DNA from 4 places in the Lysinibacillus sp. JK80 genome. Region 2 is predicted to be linked to each of the others. Evidence: riboswitches for the same ligand, from Rfam matches in the RefSeq annotation. Region 2 holds a riboswitch; each other region holds the start of a gene.
The links. A riboswitch is a leader RNA that binds a small molecule or an ion and turns the genes downstream of it on or off. The one in region 2 is predicted to bind cobalamin.
Positions count from the first base shown of each region.

Region 1 (4,946 bases), 1.5 Mb from region 2:
CAGTAGCTGGTAAAATACCACTCATTACTTTTAATAATGTGGATTTCCCGCTACCATTCGGCCCTAGAATGCCAAGAATTTTTCCTTTTTCAACAGTAAAACTAATGTCCCTGACGATTGGTACATCTTCATAGCCACCTGATAGATGTTCAACAACAATCATGCCCGTACCCCCTTGCTTCTTCGCTGCTTATAAAAAATATAGGAGAAAACAGGTGCTCCAATAAATGCCGTAATAACACCAATTGGTAGCTCTCTTGGCACAATGATTGTTCGTGCTACTAAGTCGCAAATAATGAGTAATGTTGCACCATTGAAAAAAGATAATGGTAATAAGTGGCGATGATCAGAACCCCAAATCATCCTTGTCATATGCGGCACCACTAATCCTACAAAGCCAATTGTGCCAGAAACTGCTACAGCTGCCCCAGTTAGCATGGAGCCCCCTGCTAATATCAAATATTTACTACGCTTTACATTAACACCTAAATGTTTTGCTCGCTCTTCACCATACAATAAGACATTTAATTCTCGTCTTTGTGTCCATAGCATTATTGAACCTACAATCACAAATGGAATGATCATCTGGACATATGGCCAACCACGCATCGAAACAGAACCAAGTAGCCAGCCTATTACCTGACGTAATTCTTCACCAGATAAGGCAATCATTAATGAAATGAGGGAACCTAAAAATGAACTAAAAATAACGCCTGTTAATATCAACGTTTCCATTTTTAATGAGCGGTCTACGAGTCTAGCAAAGCTCATAACAACTACCATCGTGATGATAGCACCAATCATACTGAAGGTTGGCAGCGCATACAAACCGACAACAGGTATAGAAATACTAAAAAAGATCGTTAAAACAGCACCAACAGAAGCCCCTGATGAAACCCCTAGTGTATATGGATCTGCTAATGGATTTTTTAACAAACCTTGGAAAGCTGCTCCAGCAATAGCTAGAGATGCGCCTACTAGTCCCGCTAATAACACACGAGGTAAACGAATTTTCCAAAAGATATTGGCGGCTGTTTCATCAACCGCCTTATTCCACAATACTTCTAATGGAATATGAACCGAGCCTATCGCTACGCCACACCAGATGCTAATAAGAAGAAGCGTACATGTTAGTGTATAGGCTAGTGCTATTTTTTTCACTTAAATACCTCAGGATAGATTGCTTTGGCTAATTCTTCTAGACCTTCTGCTAGACGTGGCCCTTGACGACTTGTTGTACTTTCATCTACCTGCACAATCGCATTATTTTTTACGGCATTAATCGTATCAAAGCCCGCACGTTTTGGTATTTTCGTTAAAATATCTGGTACATAATGGTATGTCACCACGATGACATCTGGATTTTTTGCGATAATTTGTTCTGCATCAATTTTATACCAATTATCACCATCTACAGCTACATTCTTTGCATGGATCATCTCAAGCATCGCGTTCATAAATGTACCATTACCAGCTGTATAAATATCTGGCTCATCTGATGCTTCAACTAACACTTTTTTGGGTTCAACATCCTTGACTTTAGACAAAACATCTTCTACTTTTGCCTTCATATTCGCAACAATTTTTTCTGCCTCTGGTAATTTCCCTGTAGCACGTCCAAGTTGCTCAATTGTTGCATATGTTTCATTAAAGTCTTGTGCATTTCTTACTACAAATACTTTTAAACCTGCTGATTCAAGCTGTGCAATAGCCTCTTCTGAAAGAGACATGCTAGATTCGTGTGAAAAAACGATATCTGGTTTTAAGGCAATAATTTTTTCAATATTGTATTCCATACCGCCAACCTTATCCTTCTCAGTTGCCTCTGGCGGATAATCGTCGTTGTCAGTAACACCAACTATTTCATCATTTAAACCTAATCCAAAAAGGATTTCCGTATTACTCGGAATAAGTGAAACAATTTTCTCAGGAGGTGCTTCAAGTGTAATGTCCTTACCAAGGGCATCTGTTATCGTCATTGGGAATGTCGCTTCATCCACCTGTGCTGTTTCTTGCTGTGTTTGCTGCTCGTTAGATGGCTTGTTATCTTTTGCTTCCTGCCCACAAGCAGCTAGCAAGCCTACTGCTAAAAATGCTGATAATCCTATTTTCCAAAATTTCTTCATGTGAATCCTCCTTCGTTGATCCGTGCGACATTTCGCTTTATTCTACATCAAAATAAAACCCCTCATCTTTGATCGATGAGGGGGCAAAATCGCACCAAAAAAACTGATACAAAATCCACCACCCTATCCTCGTAGGTTGTCATGTCGTTATAAAGGCAGGTCTCCTGGCTAGTGCTACTTGCGATTTTTCAAGCCTTCCCGAAATCTTCAGTGGCATCATTTGAAAAAACTCACACTTACAGTGGCGGGACCGCATCGGAATTACACCGATTTCCCTTTTCACTTTACTTAAGTAAAGAACCTTTATAATATTCAGTTGATTTCATTATACATGAAAATGAAAAAAGTCGCCTCCATTCAAGACGACTCCCCGGCCATTATACAATTTCAGAAAAGTATTGGACTGTTTTCATTTGAGCACCCATTTCTCTTAATGACCATGTCTGTTCTAAATAAACGTCCGCTAGTTTTTCATATTTCCCACCAAATTTATGTGCCCACTCAACCGCTATGACACTTTCATAAAGGTGAGCCATTTTTTCCGCCATACCCTTAGCTTCAAAAGTTTTCGTTGCCTCGTCTAAAGCGCTAAAAATTTGCAGTTTCACAGACATATTCGCCAATTGTTCTTTAACGATTTGTACTAGTGAGCTGTCAGCTAATTTGTCTAATCGTTCCTCCATCTCCTGTACAAAAAGTTCATGAGCATGAAACTTATCTACTAAACGAATGAGTTCTAAGGCCAAAATATTAGCCGTACCCTCCCACACCGTTAACACTTGGGCGTCTCTTAATAAGCGGGGCGTTACAAAGTCTTCTATATAGCCATTACCTCCGTGTAATTCAATTGCCTCACTAGCATAATGAACAGCTTGCTCTGCTGTTTCCTTTTTCATAATGGCAATATATAAACGATTCATAATAAGATCTTGCTGAGTTCCCTGTCCACTTGTCACTTTATCGTATAATTGGATAAGATCAAAAACTGTCGCTACTTCCACGTGCAACTTAGCTGCAAATTTCCCTAAAGTATCCTGAATCATAGGGTACTGTGTTAAGGGCTTGCCAAATGCATGTCGATTGCTTACATAATGTTTTGCCTCTAAGAAGCCGCGACGCATAATACCAATTGAAGCGACTGCATTACAAATTCTAGAGAGATTTAGTGCTTCTAGCATATAATAAATCCCTTTATTTTGCTCCCCTACAACATAGGCAAGTGCACCATCAAATTCTACCTCACCAGAGGGAACTGCCCGAACGCCTAGCTTATCTTTCAGTCGGCGAATACGTAAATGATTTGTTGTTCCATCTTCTTTGCGCCAAGGAACTGCAAACAATGTTAAGCCTTTGGAACCTGCTGGCGCACCTTCTAGTCGTGCTAATACCATCGCTACACCACACATGCCCGCATTGGATGCAAAATATTTTTCACCATATAGACGATAAGCAGTGCCATCCTTTCTCGCCTCCACCACATTTGCACCTACGTCAGAGCCCCCTTGACGTTCTGTTAAAAAGGTCGCACCTTCATATAAATCTGTGTCACCTGTTGCACACACATGTGGTAAAAAACGCTGCTTTACCTCTTCATCTGCATAATGATCTAATAGATAGGCAGTTGCCATTGTCAATGTTACTGGACAATAAAAACCGGGCTCTGCATGTGATAGCAAATAACCTTGTGCAAAGCTATAAACATAATTCCCCTTGTGTCCTAGCTGCGGAATATGCTTGTGTACATAGCCTACAATCCCAGTATTATATGTCTCTTCAATCGTTTTTTTATAGCCATCATTAACCCAAACCTCCGATATCTCTTCCCCATAGGCATCATATCTTTGAAGGCGAGGCTCACCCTGTCGATCTGTATGCTTTGCCCTTGCATCAATATCACCTGCACATAGCTCACCAAAATCTGTTAACTCTCGTTGGGCATAGGATAAAAACTCTTTATCTAACATCATTTCTACTATTTTTTGAAGCGTGTCATCTTCAGTAAAAAAGTTCGTAGTACGCATTGCTTCTTGTTGTAATACTTTCATGCTATCTCACCTCTTGCCCCTTTAAATTTTGTTTTAATATTTTGCCTGATGCATTGCGTGGTAGCGCTTCTACTTTTTCAAAAATACGTGGTATTTTAAACTTTGCAAGATGTTCCTCTAAATAAGCTTTCAAAGCTTCCTCATGGATGTCTTGTTTAGCAGAATACACCGCCTTTACAGTTTCCCCCCATTGCGGATGTGGTACACCAATTACCGCAACCTCGAATATACCTTCAAAGCTCAATAAACAATCTTCAATTTCTTTCGGATAAATGTTGACACCTCCCGAAATAATGACATCCTTTTTACGATCTACGATCCAAATAAAACCATCTTCATCCTTGCGAGCTAGATCTCCTGTTTTTAACCAACCATCAATAAAGGCTTCATTAGTAGCTACTTCATCCTTATAGTAGCCAAGCATGTTGCCCTCACCCAACAAGACAATTTCCCCTACTTCGCCTACATTTACATCTTCTCCACTGTCATTCACAATACGCAACTCTGTACCAAGTGGCGCCCGCTGACCAATACTTCCTGCCTTTGCTTCATGCTCCTTGCCAAATAATAATGAACCACTTGGACCTGCCTCTGTTAATCCATATACACAAGTCAAATTATTTGTGCGGAATGCCTGCTGAATGAACCGAACCTCACTTTGAGATAACGGTGCCCCACCATAGACCCACCATTTCATAGAAGACAAATCTGCCGAATGTAGCCTTGGCAGTTGTGCCGTTAATAAATAAGCAACAGGTGCACCAAAGAAATGTGT
Region 1 is NZ_CP058997.1:2,499,692-2,504,637, forward strand. It holds gene HXV90_RS12775 (adenosylcobinamide amidohydrolase) at 1-163, opposite strand, end outside; gene HXV90_RS12780 (FecCD family ABC transporter permease) at 160-1,161, opposite strand; gene HXV90_RS12785 (ABC transporter substrate-binding protein) at 1,158-2,126, opposite strand; cobalamin riboswitch at 2,264-2,446, opposite strand; gene HXV90_RS12790 (acyl-CoA dehydrogenase family protein) at 2,504-4,171, opposite strand; gene HXV90_RS12795 (class I adenylate-forming enzyme family protein) at 4,173-4,946, opposite strand, start outside.
Region 1: another riboswitch for cobalamin. It lies ahead of HXV90_RS12785 (ABC transporter substrate-binding protein); the one in region 2 lies ahead of HXV90_RS05045 (ABC transporter substrate-binding protein).

Region 2 (4,946 bases):
TTGATCAATAAAATCATAGTGCTCCAGAGCGTAGTCTACCGCTGCCATTAAGTCCGCATAATCATTACCACCATAATCGCCACGTACTGCATCCACAAATTTTTGGCCATAGCCATGACTACCACGCGGATTAGTATAAAGCACTGCAAAGCCTTGTGCAGCAAGGATTTGGAATTCATTAAAGTAGGTATTGCCATACATTGCATGCGGACCACCATGGATTTCAAGAATGAGAGGATATTTCTTCCCTGCTTCATAGCCAACTGGCCTCATAATCCAGCCATTGACCTTCCAGCCTTCTGCACCTTCAAATTCGATACTCTCGGGAACAGCTAATGTTTTGGTTTTTAAAAAATCTTCATTAATGGACGTCAACTGTTCTTTGTCACCTGTTTTTAGGTTCACATAAAACAGATCGCCTGGATTGGTCGTTGTGCTAATAGCCGCAATAGCCTGATCATTTTGCGCATCAAGTGAGAAGCCATAGACATATTGATCATCATGGATAGCTGGGTAAATTTCGCCATCTACATTTCCGTAATAAATCGCCGCATTGCAGTGATCTGTGACTTGGAAGTAGAAGCTATGATTATCATTCATCCATTGCACACGTGGTGACGCTACACCTTGCAGGAAATCACCGATGACATAATCACCAACAGGCGCATCAAATTCACTTGTTACACAGTTTAGTAGTTTTTGCTCCATGTCATAAATCCAAAGCTTTGCTTGTGTGGCATTTTCAAATTCACGTTCTCCACCTACAAAAGAAAGATAGCGACTATTCGGAGACCAAGCTGTTTGGTAATAAGCACCCGAACCTTCTGTTAGCTTGTGACTCTGTTTCGTTTCTAACTCCAATAAATAGATATCCACATTAAATGAGAAATCTAAATCCTCCGCTTTATCTGCTAAGTACGTAAGGTATTTGCCATCTGGCGACCAAGTACCCAGATGGCAGTACTCTTTGCCTTCTGTCACTTGTTCTAGCTCTCCTGATGCCACATTGACAATGGCAATATGGGTAAACTGCTCCATATCAATAAATCCACCAGCATCCGATTTGTGTTTCATTTTCTCGATTTCTAGTGGCTTTAGTTCTTTGTCCTTTTTCTTCTCATCCTCCGCTTTATCTAGGATGGTTTCATCTTTCCCTAGCACGACTGAAAAAGCAATTTTCTTGCCACATGGTGACCAGACAGGGGAGGTCGCTCCATTTTTACAATGTGTCACCTGTTTTGCCTCTCCACCTGCTCTCGAAAGAACATAAATTTGCGGCTTACCTGTTCTCGTTGACAAAAATGCAATTTGACTGCCATCTGGTGACCAAACAGGGGAACTCGTTCTATCTTCACCAAATGTCCATTGCTGTGGTGTTTTGTCCTTCAAGTTTATGTAAAACAAATTCGATATATAGTCATTTTTCTTCTCGTCCATACGAGTCTCTACATAAACTACCTCTGTCCCATCTGGTGAAAGCTGTGGATCTGCTACTGATTTTAAGTGATAAAGATCTTCTGGTTGAATCCCTTGTTTCGATGTCATGTTCTTGCTCCTTTGTATTGTAATTTTCTGTGCCTTACTACAATACTTCGACACCCTAAGTAATATTCCTCTATTTAATTGAATTTTTTACTAGTTCCCAATATTCTGCCGACTTTGTTCTGCGATAAAATTTATAAAAGGGCTCATTTGGGCGAGCATGCTCCTTATAAAGATTTATCAGGTGCAGTAAAAAATCTTCAATTTGTGTGACGTCTACCCTCTTAGCGAATAACGTGCCTGCCTGTGCCTTTGTTCCCATTGGTACTGCCCCTAAATAGACATCAAAGCTTTCTTGTTGGTAAACGAGTCCAATATCATCATAGACTGCATTGTAGCAAGCTGATGCACAGCCATTAATATTGACACGCACTCTTGCAGGTACCTTCATCCCCTCTATGGCATGATAGAGCTGTTCGGTTATCGGAGCAGCCTCCATTTTCTCCCCATCACAAAAATCGCAGGCCTTCATGGCTATGATTGAACCAGAGGGAGCAACATAAAGACCTGCTTCCTGTAAGGCTTGCACCGCTTCCGTGGCATCGCACGTTGGTATGGATACGAGTATACTATAGGAAGCAGAATATTTTATCGCCCCCTTTTCGCCAGCAATTTCGGCTATTTTTTGGAATTGTGCAGGAGTATAATGCTTATTAATAATGCCAGGGCTAACGGCTAGACGGGTAAACTCACCATGACGGTTCAGTGTTTCAAATGTTTGATCTGGTACATTTTTTTGAAATGCGTTCATTTTTATCGCTCCTTATAAAAAAGGAGCTAGCAAAAACGCTAGCTCGAATGGATTAAAAGTTTTCAGGATAGAAGCCCTTTGCTAAAATTTCAATGGCCTCTGCCGCACGAACCCCTTCAGACGCTGCTGAAAGTGGCAGGATGACAAAGCGCTCATTTTTGACCGCTTCCATCTCCTTTAAGGCTGGATCATTTTTTAAGAATTGGATCTTTTGGTCTGCCGTTGTTTCACCGTAATCAATCACGACAACTACCTCTGGGTTGCGGTCTACTGCATCTTCCTTCGACACAGTTGTCCAGCCTGATTCCACATCACCAAAGATATTTTGTCCACCCGCGATTGTCACAAGCTCATTCATAAAGTTTTGACCAGCTGTAAATACATCCTTTTCACCGCTATCAAACACAAGAACACGTAATTTTTCGCTATCTTTTGGTAATTTAGCTTGTACTGCCTCTACATCTTTCGTCATTTGCTCAATTAAAGCTTCGCCACGATCCTCAATACGGAAAATCTTCGCGATATTTCGAATATCAGTGAAAATATCCTCTAATGTTGGCTTTGTCATGTTGGAAGCCGTATGTAAATACGTATGGATGCCTAATTCTTCAAGCTCTTCTGGTGTGCCTACACCCTTTTCGCCAAAGCCACTTTTCCAGCCTGCATATAGGAAATCTGCCTCGGCATCGATGACTTGCTCCTTCGTTGGGTATTGATCGGAAAGAACAGGGACTTTATCGTATGCCTCTTGCAGTGGTTCATAGATTTTATCATCTAAGTAAGCTGTCCCTACCATAGAATCCTCTAAACCAAGTGCTAGCATAATTTCTGTCACATGTTGATTTAAGCTAATCGCTTTTGTTGGTGCTTCCGTATATGTTTGCGTTGTGTCATTATTTTCAATGGTTACTTCTGCTGCCGCCTCAGATGGCTCAACCTTTTCACCTTGTGCAGCTGATTCCGTTTTGTCCTTTGCGTTACAAGCCCCTAAAACAGCGACCAAGGCAATGATCATCATCAGCCATATACTTTTCCATTTCTTCATGTCCTTTTCTCCTTTGCTGTTAAAATATAGAAAGAAATCAGAGACTTCTTTACTACTAAGGTAGTTGGAAGGGCATAAAAAAACCCTCTTGTCGCCAAGAGAGTAGCATAGTGAAATAACGGTATCATTACCTTCATCACTATCCCCATCCTCGTGGTTCTTAGTCAAAAAATACATACTGGCAGGTATCCTGGCTTAGGTTCATCATCTATACGCCTTCCCATAGTTTCACTACAGTGGCATGCTGTATAGACTCCCCATTTACAGTTGCGGGACAGCATCGGAATTGCACCGATTTCCCTTTTAAGCAAATGACAAATGCCATTTGCACCAATACGTTCTATAATGGTCAATACTATTGATAGACTAGCAGAAGAAAATTTATCGCGCAATCAGTAGTATGACACTAAAAGTATAATCATCATTATATTAGCACTATTTCGACATAAAGACGAACTATTTTACAAGAAATATAGAAGCTAGTATTCTGTTACAATAAAAAGATAGCATTCTATAGAAACGAGGATTTCTTATGTACAAAACGATCGGTGTACTTGCGCACGTGGATGCAGGAAAAACGACCTTCTCTGAGCAAGTGCTTTTTCATACAAATAGTATTCAAGCACGGGGGCGTGTTGATCATCAGGATACCTTTCTTGATCATCATGAGCTAGAGCGCAGACGAGGCATTACGATATTTGCCGAGCAAGGGCGCATGAATATTGGCGATGATACATACACATTGATTGATACGCCAGGGCATGTCGATTTCTCCCCTGAGATGGAGCGTGCTATTCGTGTGATGGATTATGCCATTATTATCATTAGCGCTGTCGAAGGGATACAGGGCCATACAGAAACAGTGTGGCAACTTTTACGTCAATACCATGTCCCTACCTTCTTCTTTATCAACAAAATGGATCGTGAGGGTGCCAATATGGAGGCCGTCATCAGCCAGCTTCGTAAAGATTGCTCTCAGCATGTATTGCTCATCGATGAGCCACTGCGAGCAGACTATGTATCAAATAATATTATGGAATGGCTGGCGGAGCGCGACGAAAAATTGCTTGATGCCTTTCTAAATGAGTCATTGGAGCATGAACAGTGTCTTGCTCAATTAAAGGAAATGATTAAAAATGAAGGTGCCTTCCCTTGCTTTGCTGGCTCGGCCTTAAAGGATGAGGGCATTCAGGAATTTCTTGACCAGCTCCCGCTGTTAACGGCTTCCCATTTTGACAAGGATGCCCCGTTTGAGGGCGAGGTTTTTAAGATTCGTCATGATGGGCACCAGCGTTTAACCTTTATGAAGGCAACCAAGGGCTCGTTGCATGTACGAGATGAATTTTCATTTGACGAAGTAACAGAAAAAGTGACCGAAATTCGCCTTTATAACGGCAGTCGCTTTGAGACCGTTCAACAGGTAGAGGCAGGAGAAATTTTCGCTGTCAAAGGACTGAGCCAGGCAAACATTGGGGATCGAATCGGTACAACGATGCTATCACAGCCCTATGAGCTTGTCCCAACCTTACAGGCAAAGGTTCAATATGAGGGTGATCAGCATATCAAGGAAGTGCTACAGATTTTCCGGTTACTCGAAGCAGAAGAACC
Region 2 is NZ_CP058997.1:962,173-967,118, forward strand. It holds gene HXV90_RS05035 (alpha/beta hydrolase family protein) at 1-1,545, opposite strand, end outside; gene HXV90_RS05040 (precorrin-3B methylase) at 1,616-2,293, opposite strand; gene HXV90_RS05045 (ABC transporter substrate-binding protein) at 2,346-3,338, opposite strand; cobalamin riboswitch at 3,502-3,688, opposite strand; gene HXV90_RS05050 (elongation factor G) at 3,871-4,946, shown strand, end outside.

Region 3 (4,946 bases), 1.4 Mb from region 2:
GACGACTACTTCTATTCTTGAAAAGAGACTTTCCTGCATACTAAATTGATATTAAATTTTAAAATTTACTTTGATGACACCTGTCTCTTTCAAGGCAATAAAGAAAATAATAACGAATGGGCCGACAAGTAAACCGATAATACCAAATAACTGTAGACCTATGAACATGGAAATTAATGTTGGTAAAGTGGATAAACCGATATGATCTCCCATTAATTTAGGCTCGACTACTCGACGAATAATAAGTAAAATAGCAGCTAAGATGAATAATTTTACAGCTATAGAGGTGTTTCCCATCAACAGGTGGTAAAGTCCCCATGGCGCTAGAATAATGATAGAGCCTAGGAATGGTACAATATCTATTAACCAGATAATAATCGTCATTGTTACTGCATATTTCGGTTGGATTAATAGCAGTCCAATGAGTGTGACGCCTCCAATAATAAAGCTTACAAATAAGTGAGCCTTCATATAGCCAAATGTTGCATCTTTTAAGCGATTTAAAATAATTTTTATCTTCTTTGCTGTATTGGGCTTTAAATATTTATAAGTGATTTGCTTTAACTTAGGCAAATCAAGCATAAATAGGAATAGCGCAATCATATAAACGAGAAGACTGATAAATAGGCTGGGTATCTCTGAAAAGAAGGCAGAAACTTTGCTATAATTAAAGAAGCTTAAAAAGGATTCTTCGACTTTCTTTATGAAATCCATAGTGGTTTTTTGAAGCGAAGCACTTACTTCAGGTGGAAAGTCTTCTGTGTATTTAGAAATATTTTCTTGCATATGAAGCCACATATCTGATAGCTTGGAAATATAATAGGGAGCTTGCTTAGATAGTAAAATTATTTGTGTCATTATTTGTGTAATAGAAAGATAACAAATAATAGATATAACAATAACACTCACTATGTAAATAAAAGCAACTGCTATTTTCCGTGACATTTTCCATTTCCGTTTAAAGAACATGACAATTGGTTCTAAGAAAAATGCACTAATCCCAGCAAGTATTAAAGGCATGGACACTGGGATAACAAAATAGGCAGCTAGAAGTAGTGATATTATCACAATCAACCGAAAAATCAATTTCCTAGCATTAAATCTATTCATAAACTCACCTTCTTTGCGAAAAAAATTAAGTTAAGTGTACCATAAATCAAATTTTATTACGTTCTGAAACAATAAAGGTAGGGATGAATTATGGAAAAAGAGATTTTGCAACTTTTTAGTAATCTAACAGAGCATGATCGCGATATTCAATATGAATCTTACGAGGAATTAATGAAAATTATGCAGGAACCCGTAGATTGGACATATGCAGTTTGGGAACAGCTAATAAAAGCACTTACATACAATAATGGTTATTCTCGTGCACGTGCTGCACAAATTTTATGCGCTTTAGCTGCAAAAAGTGATCCAGAAGAAAGGGTCTTGGAGGATTTTTTAAAGATTTGGGCTGTGACTTACGATGAACAATCTGCTACGGCAAGGCATGCATTACAAGCAATTTGGAAAATTGGACAGGCGGGCCCAGTACAAAGAGATTTGGTTGTATCGTATCTAGCTAAAAGATTTCAAACATGTATAGATGAAAAACAGCCATCTCTTATTCGTCAGGATATTATTATGTCATTTAAAAAGTTATATGATCAAACAAATGACTCGAAATTATTAGATATTGCCCATCGTTTAATTAATGAAGAACAAGATGCTAAATATAAAAAGAAGTATAAGTCAGCCATCCGTTCAAAGTAGCGAGGTGGTGTTTTTTTGTGCAAATTCTTTGATGAACGATAGAATAGTCAACTATAATGAATGAAAAAAGGGGATTATACATGAGCATTTATAATTATCTAGTTCGGAAGCCTAATGGCGAAATTTTATCAATGGAAACATATCGTGGAAAAACAATGTTAATTGTTAACACGGCAAACCAATGCCGATTTACATATCAATTTGAAGACTTACAGAAAATGTATGATAAATATGGAAAAGAGAATTTTGTAGTTCTTGGATTTCCTTGTGATCAATTTGGCCATCAAAATCCTGAAGATGGGGAGGAAACTAAGCATCTATGCAAGGTAAACTATGGGGTCACATTCCCGATTTTTGAGCTTGTACAGGTAAATGGAGAGGCTACCCATCCACTCTTTAATTATTTAAAGCATGAAGTGGATTACCGAGAGTTTGGGAAGGCAAGTATGCAGGAGAAAATGTTGGCAGAAGCAATTGTTCAACTTGCCCCAAGCTTTTTAGATGGTCGTAATATTCGCTGGAACTTTACAAAATTTCTAGTAGATGCTAATGGTAAGACCGTCGCACGCTTTGAACCAACAGATTCACAGCTCGATATTGAAAAAGCAATTGAAACACTATTATAGTAAATTCCTTAATAATGTAAAAATTTGTTAGGGTTTTCTCTTCAAGTAGAAATAATGCTATATTTTAAAACTGAGCACAGCTATTTTTTCTGAAGCATATATGATAAACTGCTTTACAAATGAAATATTCTTGCAGAATAAAGGTGCTAATTAGCATAATCGGGAATCCGGTGAAAAACCGGAGCTGTTTCCGCAACTGTAAGTGCAGCCATTATAAAGATTTACCACTGTCTCAAAGAAGATGGGAAGGTCCTTTATAACACATTCGTTTCATGTGACGAACTGTACAAGCCAGGAGACCGACCTTTATTTGAACGTATAAAAACTTCTCGGAAGCTAGGAGGATATACGGCAAATACATAGGCTTTGTCCAGTTTGATGGCTCATTATGTTATTTTTGTCGTTCCTTTGCAAAAAGGAGCGACTTTTTTATGCCTTTCAAATAAGAATTTTTCATTATAGAAAATAGGGGGGAAGCAAGTGAAAAAAGATGCCCGTTATTCTTGTTATCCATTTATGCGTGAGAAAGCTTCAACGGTCGATTTTGAAATTCGAACAGATAGCCTGACAACACATCTAGGAGTTGCATTAGCTGCGGTAAAAAAAGAGGATGTTCAAGTTGTTGCTGAGGATTTATTGCTTATGTTACCTATGGCTTATCATGTGAATGGCTCAGTTCGTGGGAAATTAGCAGTAACTGAAGAGGATTTATCTTGGTTAAGTGAACGTTATGATTTTTACGTTCGCCATGTGAAGGAAGAGATTCAAAGTTTTGTTTTACCTCAAGGAACAGAGGCAGCTTCAGCCTTACATCTTTGTCGCAGTGAGGCAAAAAAATCATATCGTACTTTACACAAAGTATCAGAAGAACGAGAGGTTCCTGCTATTCTTTTCGATTACCTTGGTTTATTAGCTAATGTATGTTTTGTCATGGCTGTTTTTATGAATCAGCAAGCTGGAATAGCGGAAATACGGTTTATTAGTAAATCCTACCCAATGAAAAAGAAAAAGGAGAATAACAATGAAAAAAGTATTTAATTTCCAATGGCTACCAGTGCTCTTACTTGCACTGGTATTAGCAGGCTGTGGCACTGCTGAAGATACAAAAAATAAAGATGCTTCGCAAGATACACAACAAGCAGAGAAAACAAGCTATAAAGTGACAGATGACCGTGGAGTGGAAATAGAGTTTAATGAAGTACCAAAAACAGTTGTATCTTTACAACCAAGTAATACTGAAATTTTGTTTGCTTTAGGTGTTGGCAATAAAATTGTAGGAGCAACTGAGTACGATACTTACCCAGAGGAAGCACAAAAAATTGAACGTGTCTCGGATACTATGAACTTTAACAGTGAAAGAATTTTAGCGTTAAAGCCAGATGTTGTCATTGCTTATACAATCGGTGATAAGGATGCACTAAAGCCGCTTGAGGACGCAGGAATTAAAGTGTTTGTTATTCAATCTGCTACTACTTTCGACGATGTTTATGGAGATATCGAACAAATTGCTGCTGTGATGGATGTTGCTGATAAAGGAAATAAATTAAACGAAGAGATTAAAGCGAAAATTGCTGAAGTACAAACGAAGGTGAAGGATGTAAAAACGCCGAAAAATGTTTATTTAGAGGTTAGCCCTAAGCCAGACATATATACAGCAGGCTCTAGCACTTTCCAGCAAGAAATATTAGATGCAGCTAATGTTAATAATGTTTTTTCTGACTTGAATAGCTGGGCAAAAGTGAATGAGGAAGATGTTATTGCGAAAAATCCAGATGTTATTTTAACAACAGTAAACTATACAGAAGATCCAATAGGAGAAATTCTTGGACGAGATGGTTGGAATACTGTGAAAGCTATTCAAAACAAAGCGGTATTGTCCATTGATACAGATATCTCTAATCGACCTGGTCCGCGTATTGGTGAAGCTGTAGAATTAGTAGCGAAGGCTGTGTACCCAGAGTTATTTAAATAAGAAATGTTTCCATGCTAGCTGTCAGCCATTCAGCTAGCATTTTTTATGTGGTTTAATTTATTACCTAGCGTGAAAATTGGAATTAATGTAGTTTGTTCTTTAAAATAAAAGTAAGTATGCTTGATAATCTTAGGAGGTGTAGTGATTGGAGCAATTAGAGACAAAGGTAATTCCATTTGAAGCAGTCTATAATTTCCGAGACATGGGTGGATATAAAACAAAAGATGGGCGTAGGGTAAAGAACGGTTTATTTTACCGCTCAGCTGCCCTTGGAAAAATGACACTGTCGGATAAAGAGCTATTTGAAACGTTAGGGATTAAAACCATTTTTGATTATCGCGATAACAATGAGGCGTATCATAATCCTAACCCAGTGTTCTCGCATGCTCAATATATACAAATCCCAGCAAAGGGTAATCATGCTTTTGAAATGCCGACCAATGCTGGTGGTAGAGATTTCTATAAAGTGGTAAGCCCTGAGATGTTTCGGGATTTTTATGCACAAATGCCTTTTAACAATCTTTCATTTAAAGAGTTAATGCAAACGATTCAAAATCCTAATAATCTAGGTCTTGTACATCATTGCGCAGTTG
Region 3 is NZ_CP058997.1:4,239,793-4,244,738, reverse strand. It holds gene ytvI (sporulation integral membrane protein YtvI) at 52-1,110, opposite strand; gene HXV90_RS21255 (hypothetical protein) at 1,201-1,755, shown strand; gene HXV90_RS21250 (glutathione peroxidase) at 1,836-2,381, shown strand; cobalamin riboswitch at 2,506-2,703, shown strand; gene HXV90_RS21245 (hypothetical protein) at 2,862-3,419, shown strand; gene HXV90_RS21240 (ABC transporter substrate-binding protein) at 3,403-4,353, shown strand; gene HXV90_RS21235 (tyrosine-protein phosphatase) at 4,499-4,946, shown strand, end outside.
Region 3: another riboswitch for cobalamin. It lies ahead of HXV90_RS21245 (hypothetical protein); the one in region 2 lies ahead of HXV90_RS05045 (ABC transporter substrate-binding protein).

Region 4 (4,946 bases), 170 kb from region 2:
ATCGCATCCTTGTGATGCAGCATGGTCAGCTAGTGGAGGAGATAGGCAAGGATGGGACATATCAGCACCCCGCTTCACAAGCGTTATACAATGCAATTTTGCCATCACACCCGCGGGAAAGAAAAAAGAAGGATAGACCCAATTAAACAGAAACGCCATTTTGAGAAATTAAAAATGGCGTTTTCTTAATTTTTAAAGCAATATAGAAACAAAAATAAATAAAATTAATCAAGATATTAATTTTATTTATTTTTTAATTAAAATTATTAATATTATTATTTACATCTTTAATTTCTTTATTATATAATCAGCTTAACTTAAAGGAAGGAGTTCACTATGGCTTATCAAGTAATCACAAATTGTCCTGTCTGCAGTAAAACATTAAAAATTACGAAGTTACAGTGTTCTCATTGTCACACGACCATTGAAAATGAGTTTGAATTGTCGAAGCTAGCATCCTTATCACAGGATCAGCTTCATTTTGTGGAAGTATTTTTAACCTGCCGAGGAAATATTAAAGAGGTTGAAAAGGAACTGGGGGTTTCGTATCCAACAGTTCGAGGCAAGCTAAATGATATTATTTCATCCCTTGGCTATGCTCAAAAGAAGAAAAATGAAGTAGATGAGAAAAAAATTGTAAGCATGCTTGAAAATGGCGAAATCACAACAGATGAAGCCATAAAGCTCTTAAAAGACGAATAGGGAGGAACGACCATGAAAGAGGAAATTACAAAAGTGTTAACGATGATTCAAGAGGGCAAAATTGATGCGGATAAAGGATCAGAGCTGATTCAAGTGCTACAACAGAAAGAAGAATCAGAGAATAAATTTGTGGAAAAAACAAAGTATTTAGATAAAACGTTAAAGGTCCGTGTTGTATCCACCGAAAATGATAATGTCACGGTAAATTTACCAATTAAACTTGTCAAAGCCGTATTGATGGCAGGACACAGCATCGCTGCAAGTATTCCGCAATCTGAAAAATACGTAAAAGATATCGACATCAATCTTCTTCTTGAAGCAATTGAAAATGAACTAGATGGACAAATTGTAGATATAAAATCAGCAAACGGAGATTCCGTTGCAGTCTTCATTGAGTAGAGGCGACGAATGATGCATGTAAAAGTGAAAGCAAAAGACGTTCGCTTTACCGTCCCTGTTCCCTATACTGTGCTAACCATTGTCCTCTCCATTTTAACTTCTAAATGGATTCAGCAACAAGCCAATAAGTGGACAAAGGCATACTTCGATAAAAAGAAAATAGACTTTACCTTTCCCCTCATCGACAAAGAAATGTTAAAGCCGATTATCAAGGAACTACAAAATTATAAAGGACTTGTGCTAGTCGATGTCAAAGCTCAGGACGGGACTGAGGTTAAGGTTAGACTATAATCCCAATGATAGAATGGTAAGAGCATGTTATGATAAAAGCATGCTCTTTATTAATGTAATGAGCATCATTTGAAATGGGTAAGAGATGATCATTATTTCAGGACTTACGATAGAGACAACTATTTTTCAATGGTACATAAAATAGAAGATTTCTTTAAACTCAAATTAGAATTCTAGATCCATTTTAATAGAAAATCACGTACATCGTTAAAAATAGATTTTTGATTTGGGTATAAGTGATTAGTGGTAATCTATTTGGAACTACATAATTAAAAATACTGAATAATCCAAAAATAAAGAAGTTTAGAATCTTGATTTACTTTTCATTTGAAGGATGGTACACTTAAAACTATTGAACAACAACTATATATTGTGTTCGTTTTACAAAGGTACTACTACATGTAGTTTAAAAGGGAAGTTCGGTACAATTCCGACGCTGTCCCCGCAACTGTGAAGCTGACGATGATTGCAACCACTGTGCATTTGCATGGGAAGGGAATCAGAGAATGAAGCAAAGCCAGGAGACCTGCCTTTATAAAACAAATTTATCATTTCTTCGGGGATTAAGAGATGGGAACGTCAGTATTTTTGGTATGTTAACGTTTCCATTTAGCCTATCTCTTTAGAGGAGATAGGCTTTTTTATTTTATGAAAAGAGGGATTTCTATGAAACTTTATACGAAAACAATTTGTCCAAAATGCCTATGGGTAAAATCTGAACTACAACGTGCAGGACTTGAAGCTGAAATTGTTAACATCGATCACGATGAACAAGCAAAGCAAACGATTATTGACGCAGGTTTTTTAAGTGTGCCTGTTTTAGAGATGAATGAAACTTTCATAGGAGATGTTCAGGAAATTGTTTCTCAAATTGAGTTGATTGCCCTATGATTGTTTACGCGAGTCGTACAGGTAATGTCCGAAATGTTGTATCCAAATTAAAGGCAGAATGTATCGAGCTCTCGGAAGAATTGCGATTGAACAAGCCATATCTCTTAATTACCTACACAGATGGTTTAGGTGACATTCCAGCAAAGGTACAACGTTTCTTAGAAAAAAACAGGGATTTTTGTAAAGGAGTAGTTGCCAGTGGTAATAGTAACTTCGGTCATCATGTATTTGGCGCTGCTGGTGAGAAAATCGCTGCTACCTATCATGTACCCTTAGTAAGGAAATTAGATTTACGAGGTAATCAAACGGATTACGAAGCAATACAAACGTTTTATGAAACGAGGGTAATGAGATGAAAACCTATTTAAAGCTTAATAATGACGTACTGAATCGTTATAGTACAACTGGATTACTTGAGTTAGAAAAGGACCGCGAAGCTACGCGCCGCTACTTTTTAGAGTATGTTAACGTACGTTTGCGTTATTTTATAGATATTGAGGAAAAAATACGCTATTTAGTTGATGAGGGCTACTATGAGAAAGCATTTATCGACATGTACGAAATGGAATTTATTAAGAAGCTGTACAAGAAAGCCTATGATTATAATTTCCGCTTTCCATCCTTTATGAGCGCAAGCAAATTTTACGATAGCTATGCTATGAAAAGTCGTGATGGGGAAGAAATCTTAGAAAAGTATGAGGATCGTATTGTCATTATTGCTTTGTATTTAGCTCAAGGCAACACGGCTCTAGCAGAACGCTCTGTCGAAGCAATGATGGAAGCCTATCAGCCTGCAACACCAACTGCTTTAAATAGTGGTAAGAAAGCACGTGGTGAATTAGTCAGCTGCTTTAAATTATCAATGGATGACTCCATGAATAGTATTGCTGAAAATATTGGCTATTGTTTAGAGCTATCACGCCTTGGTGGTGGAGTTGGGGTCAACTTAACTGATTTACGTCCATTAGGTGATCCAATTAAAGAGATATTAAATCGTGCAAGTGGTGTCATCCCAGTAGCGAAACTGTTAGAAAATTCTTTCAGTTATTCTAATCAGCTAGGGCAACGAAATGGCTCAGGTGTTGTCTATCTAAATATTTTCCATGCAGACATAGAAAATTTCATTTCATCAAAAAAACCAAATGCTGATGATAAAATTCGCCTCGCAACCCTTTCAACAGGGATTATTATACCTAGTATTTTCTTCGAACTGATGAAACGTGATAAGGATATTGTGTTGTTTAGCCCATATGATATTTTTAAAGAATATGGTAAACGTATGTCTGAAATTTCTATTTCAGACATGTACTACGAGCTACTTGATAACCCTAAAATTCGTAAAATTAAACGTTTAAATGCACGAAAGCTTTACACAGAGGTGAAAAAAGCACAATTTGAATCAGGCTATCCGTTTGAAATCTTTGATGATAATGTCAATAAGGTACATCCTTTAAAAAATATTGGACGTGTCAAAATGTCCAATTTATGTACAGAAATCTTACAAGTACAAGAGACAAGTATCATTACGGACCAGGATCAACCAAATGACTATGGATTAGATGTATCGTGTAACTTAGGTTCCATCGATATCCATGCAGCAAGTAAAGTCAAGGATTTCGGCGCATTAGTCGATACAGCCATGCACCTATTAACGAATGTATCGCAAATGACGCATATTAAGAATGTTCCGTCTGTTGCAAAAGCCAATCAATTAATGCATTCTGTAGGGCTTGGCTGTATGAACCTCCATGGGCATCTCGTGACAGAAGGCATCCTGTACGGCTCAAAAGATTCCATTGATTTCATGGATCACTTTATGGAAGCGATGAACTATTATTCTCTGAAATCTTCGATGGAAATGGCGAAAGAAAAAGCTGCAACCTTCTACCGATTTGAGGACAGTGATTATGCATCAGGTAGCTATTTTGACCAATATATCAATAAAACTGAAGAAGAACTATCGCCTGCTGTGTTGAAGGCGCTTGGCAATATTCCAATCATCACAAACAAGATGTGGGAAACGTTAAAGCAGGATGTAATGCAGTACGGTCTATTCCATTCCTATCGTTTGGCTATTGCACCAACTGGTAGTATTTCATATATTCGTAGCTGTACGGCTTCAATCGCACCATGTACAGAGCGCGTAGAGGTTCGTGATTACGCCGATAGTAGAACCATTTATCCAATGCCTCATTTAACAAATGACAATAGTCATTTATATGTGGAGGCGTATGATGTAAATCCGTATGATTTAATTGATTTATATGCAGCTTCTCAAAAGCACGTTGACCAAGGTATTTCCATGACGCTTTATGTAACGGACAATTGGACAACCGAACAATTGGCTAAAGTATACATTTATGCGTGGATAAAAGGCATTAAGTCTGTTTACTATGTTCGTCAACGATTACAAAGCTTAGAGGAGTGTGTAGCATGTCAAATATAATTTATGAGGCAGTCAATTGGAATAAGGCAACAAGTGAGCTTGCCCAAATATTTTGGGACCAGCAATGGAAGCAAATTTGGTTTCCAGAAGAAATTGCGGTCAGTAAAGATATTAAACAATGGAAAAGCTTTGAGCATCAGGACACATATAAAAAAGTATTTGCAGGATTAACCTTACTGGATACTGTACAAACAAATATCGGAATGAATCGTGTTGC
Region 4 is NZ_CP058997.1:787,799-792,744, reverse strand. It holds gene HXV90_RS04180 (ABC transporter ATP-binding protein) at 1-146, shown strand, start outside; gene HXV90_RS04175 (DUF2089 domain-containing protein) at 337-702, shown strand; gene HXV90_RS04170 (SHOCT-like domain-containing protein) at 715-1,101, shown strand; gene HXV90_RS04165 (hypothetical protein) at 1,111-1,392, shown strand; cobalamin riboswitch at 1,763-1,940, shown strand; gene HXV90_RS04160 (glutaredoxin family protein) at 2,059-2,283, shown strand; gene nrdI (class Ib ribonucleoside-diphosphate reductase assembly flavoprotein NrdI) at 2,280-2,639, shown strand; gene nrdE (class 1b ribonucleoside-diphosphate reductase subunit alpha) at 2,636-4,729, shown strand; gene nrdF (class 1b ribonucleoside-diphosphate reductase subunit beta) at 4,717-4,946, shown strand, end outside.
Region 4: another riboswitch for cobalamin. It lies ahead of HXV90_RS04160 (glutaredoxin family protein); the one in region 2 lies ahead of HXV90_RS05045 (ABC transporter substrate-binding protein).